DNA from 2 places in the Sphaerotilus montanus genome. Region 2 is predicted to be linked to the other one. Evidence: predicted binding sites of a transcription regulator. Region 2 holds the regulator's gene; the other holds the start of a gene.
The links. The regulator FNR, encoded in region 2, switches genes on or off when oxygen is low (the NO sensors DNR and NnrR bind a similar motif). The targets are predictions, from matches to a motif close to TTGATNNNNATCAA.
Positions count from the first base shown of each region.

Region 1: the regulator FNR is predicted to act here: its motif matches at 1,914-1,927, upstream of BDD16_RS20490 (phenylacetic acid degradation protein PaaY).

Region 1 is NZ_JACCFH010000001.1:4,483,872-4,489,244, forward strand. It holds gene paaK (phenylacetate--CoA ligase PaaK) at 1-538, opposite strand, end outside; gene paaI (hydroxyphenylacetyl-CoA thioesterase PaaI) at 571-1,005, opposite strand; gene BDD16_RS20485 (enoyl-CoA hydratase-related protein) at 1,032-1,835, opposite strand; gene BDD16_RS20490 (phenylacetic acid degradation protein PaaY) at 1,970-2,572, shown strand; gene BDD16_RS20495 (hypothetical protein) at 2,584-3,060, opposite strand; gene BDD16_RS20500 (hypothetical protein) at 3,177-4,343, opposite strand; gene pcaF (3-oxoadipyl-CoA thiolase) at 4,396-5,373, opposite strand, start outside.
Region 2 is NZ_JACCFH010000001.1:146,368-151,740, reverse strand. It holds gene BDD16_RS00695 (cbb3-type cytochrome oxidase subunit 3) at 1-112, shown strand, start outside; gene ccoP (cytochrome-c oxidase, cbb3-type subunit III) at 105-1,034, shown strand; gene ccoG (cytochrome c oxidase accessory protein CcoG) at 1,078-2,514, shown strand; gene BDD16_RS00680 (hypothetical protein) at 2,561-2,800, shown strand; gene BDD16_RS00675 (hypothetical protein) at 2,803-3,144, shown strand; gene fnr (fumarate/nitrate reduction transcriptional regulator Fnr) at 3,176-3,913, opposite strand; gene hemN (oxygen-independent coproporphyrinogen III oxidase) at 4,020-5,373, shown strand, end outside.

The DNA.
Region 1 (5,373 bases), 4.3 Mb from region 2:
AGTCGGTGATGAGCTGGACCTGCTTCTCGGTCTGGCCGCCGGACATCGGGATCACGGTGCAGCCAAGCCGCTCGGCGCCGTAATGCGCACCCAGGCCGCCGGTGAACAGGCCGTAGCCGTAGGCGACGTGGACGATGTCGCCCGCCCGGCCGCCCGCAGCGCGGATCGAACGCGCCACCAGATCCGCCCAGCGGTCGATGTCGCCCTTGGTGTAGCCGACGACGGTGGGCTTGCCGGTCGTGCCCGACGAGGCATGGACCCGCGCCACCTGCGTGCGCGGCACGGCGAAGAGGCCGAACGGGTAGTTGTCGCGCAGATCCTTCTTGGTCGTGAACGGAAACTTCGCGAGATCGGCCAGCGATTTCAGGTCGCTCGGATGCACGCCCTTGGCGTCGAACGCGGCGCGGTAGTGCGGCACGTTGTCGTAGGCGTGCTGCAGCGTCCAGCGCAGGCGGTCGAGCTGCAGCGCGGCGACCTCGTCGCGGCTGGCGGTCTCGATTGGTTCCAGCTCACCGGGGGCGGGTTGGCGCACGGGCATGGGCAGGGTCTCCTGGTCTTCTTGGTCTGGATTCAGGCGGCGGGCGGCACGGTCGGCCGGCCCTTCATGCGGTACGAGCGGCCGCGGAACACGGCGATGCGCTCGCCGCGCTGGTTGGTGACGTTCACGTCGTACACGCCGGTCCGGCCGGCGAGCGAGACTTCCTCGGCGACCGCAGTGAGCACGTCGCCCTCGCGGCCGGGCGCCACGAAGTCCACCGACAGGCCCGAGGCCACGGTGAGTTCGTTGTAGGAGTTGCAGGCGTAGGCGAAGGCCGAGTCCGCCAGCGTCGTGATCAGCCCGCCGTGGCAGATGGCGAAGCCGTTGAGCATGTCGGGGCGCACGGTCATGGTCATCGTGGCGCGGCCGGGCGCGATGTGGGTGACGCGGATGCCGAGCGCCTGGCAGGCCTGGTCATTGGCCATCATCCCGGTGCCGACGTGGTCGGCGGTGTCTTGTGGGGTCATGTCGGAGCGGTCTTCCGGGATGCGGTTCAGCGGTCGGTGAAGGTCGGGGCGCGCTTGGCCATGAACGCGGCCACGCCTTCCTGGTAGTCATGTGCGCTGCCGAAGTGGCGCTGCAGCGTGCACTCGGCGTCGAGGGCTTCGGAGAGGTCCATGCCCTGCGCAGCGTCCATCGCCTGCCGGGTGGCGACCAGCGCGGCGGTCGGCATCGCGGCGAGCTTCTGCGCCAGGGCCTGCGCGTCGGCCTGCAGTGCGGCGTCGTCCACACAGCGCCAGATCAGCCCGATCCGCTCGGCCTCGGCCGCCGGCAGCTTGTCGCCCAGCAGCGCGAGCCCGAGCGCCTGCGCCCGACCGACCAGCCGCGGCAGCAGCCAGGTGCCCGCCGTGTCCGGCACCAGCCCGATCTTGGTGAACGCCTGGATGAAGCTGGCCGAGCGCCCCGCCAGCACGAGGTCACAGGCCAGCGCCAGATTCGCCCCGGCCCCGGCCGCCACGCCGTTGACCGCCGCGACCACCGGCACCGGCATCGAGCGCAGCCGCAGCACCAGCGGGCGGTAATAGTGTTCGATGACGTGGCCGAGATCCTTGGGCGGCGCGCCGGGCGTCAGGTCCGGCGTGACCACCGGGTCCGACAGATCCTGCCCCGAGCAGAACGCCCGCCCTGCCCCGGTCAGCACCACGCAGCGCACGCTGGCATCCGACGCGGCATCGTCCAACGCGGTGAACAGTTCGCGGTGCAGCGCGGTGGTGAAGCTGTTGAGCGCCGCCGGGCGGTTCAGCGTCAGCGTCAGCACGGCGCCGTCTTGCGCTTTCAGGACCAGGGACTCCGGCATGCAGTGATCTCCTCGTGACCGCATCGGGTCGTTCTGAATTGACCGACCGTTCGGTAGATATTAGATTGCAGCGCTGCACTGACGCAAGTCAAACCCCCTCCAGACAAACCCTGACCGCCCCGAAAGGTTCCCGAATGCCCTGCTACAGCCTCGAAGGTGTCACGCCCGTCGTCCACCCCAGCGCCTACGTCCACCCCACCGCCGTGCTGATCGGCGACGTGATCGTCGGCCCGGACTGCTACATCGGCCCCTGCGCCAGCCTGCGCGGCGACTTCGGGCGCATCGTGCTGCACCGGGGCGTGAACGTGCAGGACACCTGCGTCATCCACGGCTTCCCGAACCAGGACACCCTCGTCGAGGAAAACGGCCACATCGGCCACGGCGCCGTGCTGCACAGCTGCACCGTGCGGCGCGACGCGCTGGTCGGCATGAACGCGGTCGTGATGGACGAGGCGGAGATCGGCGAGGCGGCGATCGTGGCCGCGTGTGCGTTCGTGCCGGCGGGCAAGAAGGTGGCGCCGCGCACGCTGGTGGTCGGCTCGCCGGCGCGCAAGCTGCGCGACCTCACAGACGACGAAGTCGCGTGGAAGCTGGAGGGCACGCAGGTCTACCAGGAGCTGTCGCGGCGCTGCATGGCATCAATGGTGGAGGTCCAGCCGCTGCAGGAGGAGGAGGCGGACCGGCCGCGGCTGCAAGGCTCGGTGGTGCAGTCGCTGATCGCGACGAAGCGGGGCTGAAACCGCGACCGCTATCCGATCCAGCATTCGGCGTCCTGAACGGGATCGAAGAGGATGTCAAATCCCCGACCATTCCACACGGCAGGAGCAGCGGACAAGCGCGGACGGAAGCCGTTGCTGCCCCTGGCGGCCACCAGATCCTCGATCAGGTCGTCCAGCCACACTTCCTCGCCGACCACGAGGTCGCGGGGCAGCAGGTAGGCGGCGAATGGACTGGGGAAATGGTAGGGGTAATACGACCCGCCAGCGACCAGTTTTCCATCACTGGGCCATTCACGCAGATCAAAGGACAACTCTTGAATCTCGCCTGTGGCGTGGTTCTGGAATATCGCCACACTGAAATGGACGTCTGGACTCGGCCGCAAGAACTGCACCAGCGGCTGGAATCCGGCGCGGGCCGCGGCATTGATGTCGTCGATGGTGCGGCCGGTCCGGACAATCCGCCGACTTCCAGGTTCCTGCAATGTCTTTCGATCAGGCCGGGTCATGAACGCAGACTCCTTGCTGCCAGCAGCAGAAATGACTGCCGGCTTCTGGAGACGATTATGCAGAGCGTCTGCCGCGTATTTTCGCTTCAGGACCAGCCATCACCATTCATCACGATTCATCGGGCGTCATCCGGAATCGCTCCCGCTTCGTCACGGCGCAGCCAGGCACGGCCGACCATCCACTCCAGGACGACCGCCACCGCCATCAGCCCCGCCCCCAGCAGCAGCACCCGCACCGGCGACCAGCCCTGCACGCTCCACCAGAAGCCCCCCAGCGCCAGCATCCGGAAGGCCCACAGCACGACCTCGCGCACGACGATCCGGTCCGCCAGCGCGCCTTCCAGGTCGAGCAGCCGCTGGTTGAGCACCTGCTCGCTGGCGGCCCAGAACGGTTGCACGGCGGCCAGTGTCAGCAGATGGACAACGTAGAGCGCCGGATGCCAGACGCTCGCCCCCAGCAGCAGATGGGCGGCGACCATGCCGACGGCGGCCAGCGCCATCCAGCGCAGACGGTTGCCAGCATGTCGACGGCCGCGCAGCGCGAACAGCGCCAGGCCGCCGAACACCGTCGCGGCGCTGGCCGTCCAGCCGTAGTGGCTCACGACACCGAGCGCCTGCACCGCGCCGCTGGCCCCGAGCACCATGCCCACGCCCATCAGTCCCGACTCCAGCCCGTACAGCGGCAGGCAGCGCACGAAACCGGGCTGCCGCACCACGGCCATCGGGCGCTCCCAATGGATCGCTGGCGTGCGCGGCAACCGGCGCGGCGCCCAGACCGCGGCCACCAGCGCCAGCGCGGCATAGCTGGCATAGACCGCCGCAGCGCGTTCACCGGTCATCGACAGGAACAGCGTGACCGTCAGCGTGGCGCACAGCCCGGCGAAGACGGTCCAGACGGTGGTGTGGGCCGCGTAGGGGTCGCGGTCGGCGTCGGCGAGCAGGCTCAGCTCCAGCCACAGCCGCGCGCCCCAGGTCAGCCCGATGAACGCGCCGATCGCCACGGCCAGCCACAACGGCGCGTCCTGCGCCAGCAGCAGCACCAGCGCGGGGAGCAGGAAGCCGGCGCGGATCAGGTGCACCGGCTGCAACGACCAGCGCCGCCCCAGCGCGAAGGCGCCGACGATGCACACCACCGTGGCCGTCAGCATCACCGCCGTGAACACGACGGCCATCGTCCAGCCACTCTGCGCAAACACGAGTACGCCAGCGAAGCCGATCAGCGTCGAGAAGGCGCCTTGGCAGGCGATGAAGGGGAGGAGGCGGCGTTCCAGAGGAGTGGACATGGGACAAGCACGAGGATCAGCAGCCGCACGATCATCGCATTCCGCTCACCCGTCAGATCCGCTCCAGCACCACCGCGATGCCCTGCCCCACGCCGATGCACATGGTGCAGAGCGCGTAACGGCCTCCAGTGCGGTGCAACTGGTTCACCGCCGTGGTGGCCAGCCGCGCGCCCGACGCGCCCAGCGGGTGGCCCAGCGCGATGGCACCACCGTTCGGGTTCACGCGCGGATCGTCGTCCGGCAAGCCCAGGTCGCGCAGCACGGCGAGCCCCTGCGCCGCGAACGCCTCGTTGAGTTCGATCACGTCCAGGTCGGCCAGCGCCAGCCCCGCCAGCGCCAGCACCTTGCGCGTCGCGGGCGCCGGCCCCATGCCCATGGTGCGCGGCGGCACACCCGCCGTCGCCATCGCTACCACCCGCGCCCTTGGCACCAGGCCGTGCCGCGCCGCCATGGCTTCGTCGGCCAGCAGCAGCGCGCAGGCCCCGTCATTGACCCCCGACGCATTCCCCGCGGTCACCGTGCCCTCGGGTCGCACCACGCCCTTGAGCCTGGCCAGCGCCTCCAGCGTGGTGTCGCGCGGGTGCTCGTCGCGGTTCGCCACGAGGGGATCGCCCTTCTTCTGCGGGATGTGGACCGACACGATCTCGGCGTCGAAGAAGCCGCTCTGCTGCGCGGCGAGCGCCTTCTGCTGCGAGGCCAGCGCCATGCGGTCCTGGGACTCCCGGTCGATGCGGTAGTCGGTGGCGACGTTCTCGGCCGTTTCGGGCATCGAATCGACGCCGTAGCGCGCCTTCATCAGGCGGTTGACGAATCGCCAGCCGATGGTGGTGTCCTGCACCGTGCTGTACCGCGAGAAGGCGGACTCGGCCTTGGGCAGGACGAAGGGCGCACGCGACATGCTCTCCACGCCGCCGGCGATCATCAGGCCTGCCTCGCCGCTCCTGATGGCGCGGGCGGCCGTGCCCAGTGCGTCGAGGCCGGAGCCGCACAGGCGGTTCACGGTCGATCCCGGCACTTCGAGTGGCAGACC
Region 2 (5,373 bases):
CATCGCTGCCTGGGCCTACTCCAGCCGCAATCGTTCCGCGTTCGACGAAGCCGCCGCGCTTCCGTTCCTGGACGAAGACAACAAGACTTCCAACGGAGGCACCCATGAGTGACTTCACTTCCAGCTTCTGGTCGTGGTATGTGATCGCGATCACCGTGGGCGGTCTCGCCTTCTGCGTCTTCATCCTCGCGGTGGCCAGCAAGCGCACCGTGATGGCCGACGACAACTCGACGGGCCACACCTGGGACGTCGACCTGCGCGAGATGAACAACCCGCTGCCACGCTGGTGGATGGGCCTGTTCATCCTGACCGTGGTGTTCGCGGTGATCTATCTGGCGCTCTATCCGGGCCTGGGCATCAACAAGGGCACGCTGAACTGGAGTTCCGCCGGTCAGCTGGAGGCAGAACATGCCAAGGCACGCCAGACCATGGCGCCGCTGTACGAGCGCTTCATGGCCATGGGCCCGGAGGCGCTGGCACAGGACAAGCAGGCCATGGGCATCGGCGAGCGGCTGTTCGTCAACAACTGCGCCGGCTGCCACGGCTCGGACGGGCGCGGCAGCAAGAGCTTCCCCAACCTGACGGACAACGACTGGCTGGGTGGCTCGGGTGTGGACTACATCGCGAAGACCATCGCCGAAGGTCGCCAGGGCATGATGCCCCCGATGGGCGCCGCGGTCGGAACGCCCGAGGACGTCAAGAACGTCGCCAACTACGTGCTGAGCCTGTCTGGCAGCGCCCACAACGCGATTGCCGCACAGCTCGGCAAGAGCAAGTTCGGTGCGTGCGCGGCTTGTCACGGTGCCGATGGCAAGGGTCTGCAAGCGATGGGAGCGCCGAACCTGACCGACAAGGTCTGGTTGCATGGGTGGGGTGAGGCTGCCGTGATCGCGATGATCAACGGCGGCAAGACCAACGTCATGCCGCAGCACGCCTCGCGCCTGTCGCCCGAGCAGACCAAGGTCTTGGCGGCCTATGTCTGGAGCCTGTCGCACAAGGGCGACCCGAAGACGGCCCTGGCTGCGCCGCAGTGATGCTGATCAAGGTCCAGTGCCTGCATCAGTACGAAAATTAACCATGGACAGCCGCACAGATACATCGACGACCGTGCAGGGGGCAGTGAAGACTGTTTCCCTGTATCAGAAGAGCAAGAAGATCTATCCCCGTGCGGTGCATGGCTTCTTTTCCAACTGGCGCTGGGCGCTGGTCTGGATCACCCAGATCGTGTTCTACGGCATGCCCTGGCTGCAGTGGAACGACCGCCAGGCCGTGCTGTTCGACCTGCTCACCCGCCGGTTCTACATCGGCGGGCTGGTGCTCTACCCGCAGGACTTCATCTACCTGACGGGTCTGCTGATCATCTCGGCCTACGCGTTGTTCCTGTTCACCGCGGTGGCCGGGCGTCTGTGGTGCGGCTATGCCTGCCCGCAGACGGTCTACACCGAGATCTTCCTGTGGTTCGAACACCGTTTCGAAGGGGATCGTGCCCAGCGCATGCGCCTGGATGCAGCCCCCTGGAACGGCGAGAAGATCCTCCGCAAGGGCGGCAAGCAGCTTGCCTGGATCCTGTTCGCACTCTGGACGGGCTTCACCTTCGTCGGCTATTTCACCCCGATCCGCTCGCTCGGTGCCTCGGTGCTCTCGCTGGGCCTGGGGCCGTGGGAGTGGTTCTGGGTGCTGTTCTACGCGTTCGCCACCTATGGCAACGCCGGTTTCATGCGCGAGCAGGTGTGCAAGTACATGTGCCCCTACGCGCGCTTCCAGAGCGCGATGTTCGACAAGGACACGCTCATCATCAGCTACGACGCCGAACGCGGTGACCCGCGCGGCGCACGTGGCAAGAAGGTCGATCCCAAGTCCAAGGGCCTGGGCGACTGCGTCGATTGCGGCGTGTGCGTGCAGGTCTGCCCGACGGGCATCGACATCCGCAACGGCCTGCAATACGAGTGCATCGGCTGCTCGGCCTGCATTGACGCCTGTGACGGCATCATGGACAAGATGGGCTACGAGCCCGGCCTGATCCGCTATGCCACGCAGCACAGCCTGCAGCAGCACCTCACGCGTGCCCAGATGTGGCGCCGCGCCTTCCGGCCGCGGGTGCTGATCTACACGGCCATCCTCGTGCTGATCGTCGGGGCCGTGGGCACCAGCCTGTGGCTGCGCTCGCCGTTCCGCGTGGACGTGGTGCGCGACCGGGCAACGCTGGCCCGCATCGTCGATGAAGGGCGCATCGAGAACGTCTATCGTCTGCAGATCATGAACGCGACCGAGCAGACGCAGCGTTTCCGCATCGCTGCCAGCGGCCTGCCGGACCTGAAGGTGGACCAGACCAGCGACATCGAGGTCGGGCCTGCCGAGGCGCAATGGGTGACGGTGTCGGTGCAGGCCGGGTTCGAGGCGGCAACCCAGGCAGGCCCGGGCTCGCACGAGATCCACTTCGATGTCGAGCGGGTGGATGCCAAGGGTGCGCCCGCGGTGGTCCGCGAGAAGTCGACCTTCATCGTGCCTCGCTGAACGGCGTGCACACTGTCTGCGACCGTATTTATCCAGGAGTTCCTGCATGACGACAAGCTACACGACCCCCTCCGGCAAGGACACGATGCCTTGGTGGAAGTACAAGATGGTGTGGCTGGTGATCGGCGGCCCGCTGGTCGTGGTCGTGGCCAGTTTCGTCACGCTCGGTCTGGCGATCCGCTATCCGGATCCGGTGCTGGAGAGCGTGGTGGTCGCCACACCCGACGCCGCGCACCAGCCAGCCATGCAGGCGCGCAACCATGCCGCCACAGGGGGCGTCAAATGACCGTGGCCGATCCGCTTCTCTCGTCCGACGAAGAGGTCGAGCGGTTCGAGGCGGCCGAACCAGCGGACATGGTGCCCCCGATGTCGTCGCCCACCCGGCGGCTGGCGGCCGTGGCGTGGCCGGCGTTCCTGATGGCTGGCGTGCTGGAGATGCTGGTGTTCTCGCTGGTCGATCCCGGCGATCTGCACTGGCTGGGCGGCGCCTCCGTGGAGATCGACCGCAAGGCGGTCTACACCGTGGCCTTCTTCGTGTTCTGGGTGGTGGTCGGCTTGGGCAGTGCGCTGACGCAGCTGATCCTGGTCGAGCCGAACGTCCTCAACAAGCCTTACCGCAACCACCTCTGAGGGGCTGCGGCCGGGTCATCAGGCGAGCGGTTCAGCAGTTGGCTGCGTTGACGACCTGTTGCAGTGCTGCCTGGTCGAGGATGCGGATGTCGCGCTGCTTGACTTCGAGCAGACCGTCGTCCTGGAATTTCGAGAAGGTGCGGCTGACCGTTTCCAGCTTCAGGCCCAGGTAGCTGCCAATCTCCTCGCGTGTCATGCGCAGCACCAGCGCCGACGGGGAAAAGCCGCGTGCCTGCAGGCGCTGCGTCAGGTTGAGCAGGAAGGCGGCCAGACGCTCTTCCGCCCGCATGCTCCCGAGCAGCAGCATCACGCCGTGGTCGCGCACGATCTCGCGGCTCATGATCTTGTGGAACTGGTGCTGCAGCAGCGTGAACTCGCGCGACAGCGTCTCCAGCTGGCCATAGGGAATCATGCAGACCTGCGAGTCCTCCAGCGCGATGGCATCGCAGGAGTGGCGGTCGGTGCTGATGCCGTCCAGGCCGAGCAGCTCGCCGGCCATCTGGAAACCCGTGACCTGCTCGCGGCCATCCGATGCGGAGACGATGGTCTTGAAGAAGCCGGTGCGGACCGCGTACAGCGCCGCGAAGGTCTCGCCGGCGTGGAACAGGCTCTCGCCGCGGCGCACGGCGCGGCGGGTGCCGATCATGTTGTCCAGCGAAGTCAGCTCCTCGTCCGACAGACCCACGGGCAGGCACAGCTCGCGCAGGTTGCAGGCCGAGCAGGCGACCTTGAGGGCGTCCAGGCGTGGGGTGGTAGACGTTTCGTGCATGTTGCAAACCCTGTTGATCAAGCTTGTCTGATTCTTGTGCATCCGCCGTGCAGCACACTTGAGCTGCGTCAAGGCTGGCGGGCGCGGGGACGGCACAGTGCGTGCCATGGAACATACGACACTTTCCCGTGGCCGCACTGACACATCGGCCGAATCTGGTGCGCCGAGTCTGGCAGTGGCTGCGCCGGAACTGACCGATGCGCTGCTGGCGCGGATGGATGTGCCGGGGCCACGCTACACCTCCTACCCGACGGCCGACCGGTTTGTCGAGGCCTTCACCGCTGGCCACAGTGCGCAGGCGCTGGCGCAGCGCGGGGATCTGGGGGGCGTGGGCGGCGCGGGGGTGCCGATGTCGATCTACGTGCACATCCCGTTCTGCGAGTCGGTCTGCTACTACTGCGCCTGCAACAAGATCGTCACGCGCGACCACAGCCGGGTGGCGGCCTACCTGAAGGCGCTGGAGCATGAGCTGGACCTGGTCTGCCAGGCGCTCGGCGAAGCGCCCCAGGTGTCCCAGCTGCACTTTGGCGGCGGCACGCCCACCTATCTGGACGACGACGAGCTCCGCCATGTGGTGGGCATGATCGCCGCCCGGGTGCGCTTGCTGCCCCAGGGCGAGCATTCCATCGAGATCGATCCGCGCACCGTCACCCGTGACCGGCTGGCACTGCTGAAAGAGCTCGGCTTCAACCGGGTCTCCTTCGGCGTGCAGGACTTCGACCCGGCGGTGCAGCAGGCGGTCCACCGGGTGCAGCCGCATGCGCAGGTCGAGGCGCTGATGCGCGACGCGCGGGAACTGGGCTTCGAGTCGATCAACGTCGACCTGATCTACGGCCTGCCGCGCCAGACGCCCGAGAGTTTCGAGCGCACGGTGCGCCAGGTCGCGCTGCTGCGGCCGGACCGCATCGCGATGTACGGCTACGCCCACCTGCCGACGCGCTTCAAGCCGCAGCGGCGCATCGTGCCGGCCGAACTGCCCAGCGGCGCGGACCGGGTCGGCATGCTGGCGCAGGCGCTGGCCGGCTTCGTCAGCCATGGTTACCAGTACATCGGCATGGACCATTTCGCGCTGCCCGAGGACGGACTGGCGCAGGCCAAGCGCCAAGGTCGCCTGCACCGCAATTTCCAGGGCTACAGCACCCAGCCGGACTGCGACCTGATCGGCCTGGGCGTGTCGGCCATCTCCCGCATCGGGGCCACGTATAGCCAGAACGCCAAGACGCTGGACGAGTACTACGACCTGCTCAAGGGCGATGCGCTGCCGGTGGTGCGCGGGCTGGCGCTGACGCGCGATGATCTGGTGCGGCGGGCGGTGATCATGTCCATCATGTGCCACGGGCGGCTGAGCTACGAGTCGGTGGCGCTGGCGCACCTGATCGATGTGCGACAGTACTTCGCGCAGGAACTGGAGGCGCTGCAGGACCTGGCGCACGACGGCCTCGTCACGCTCCACGAGGACG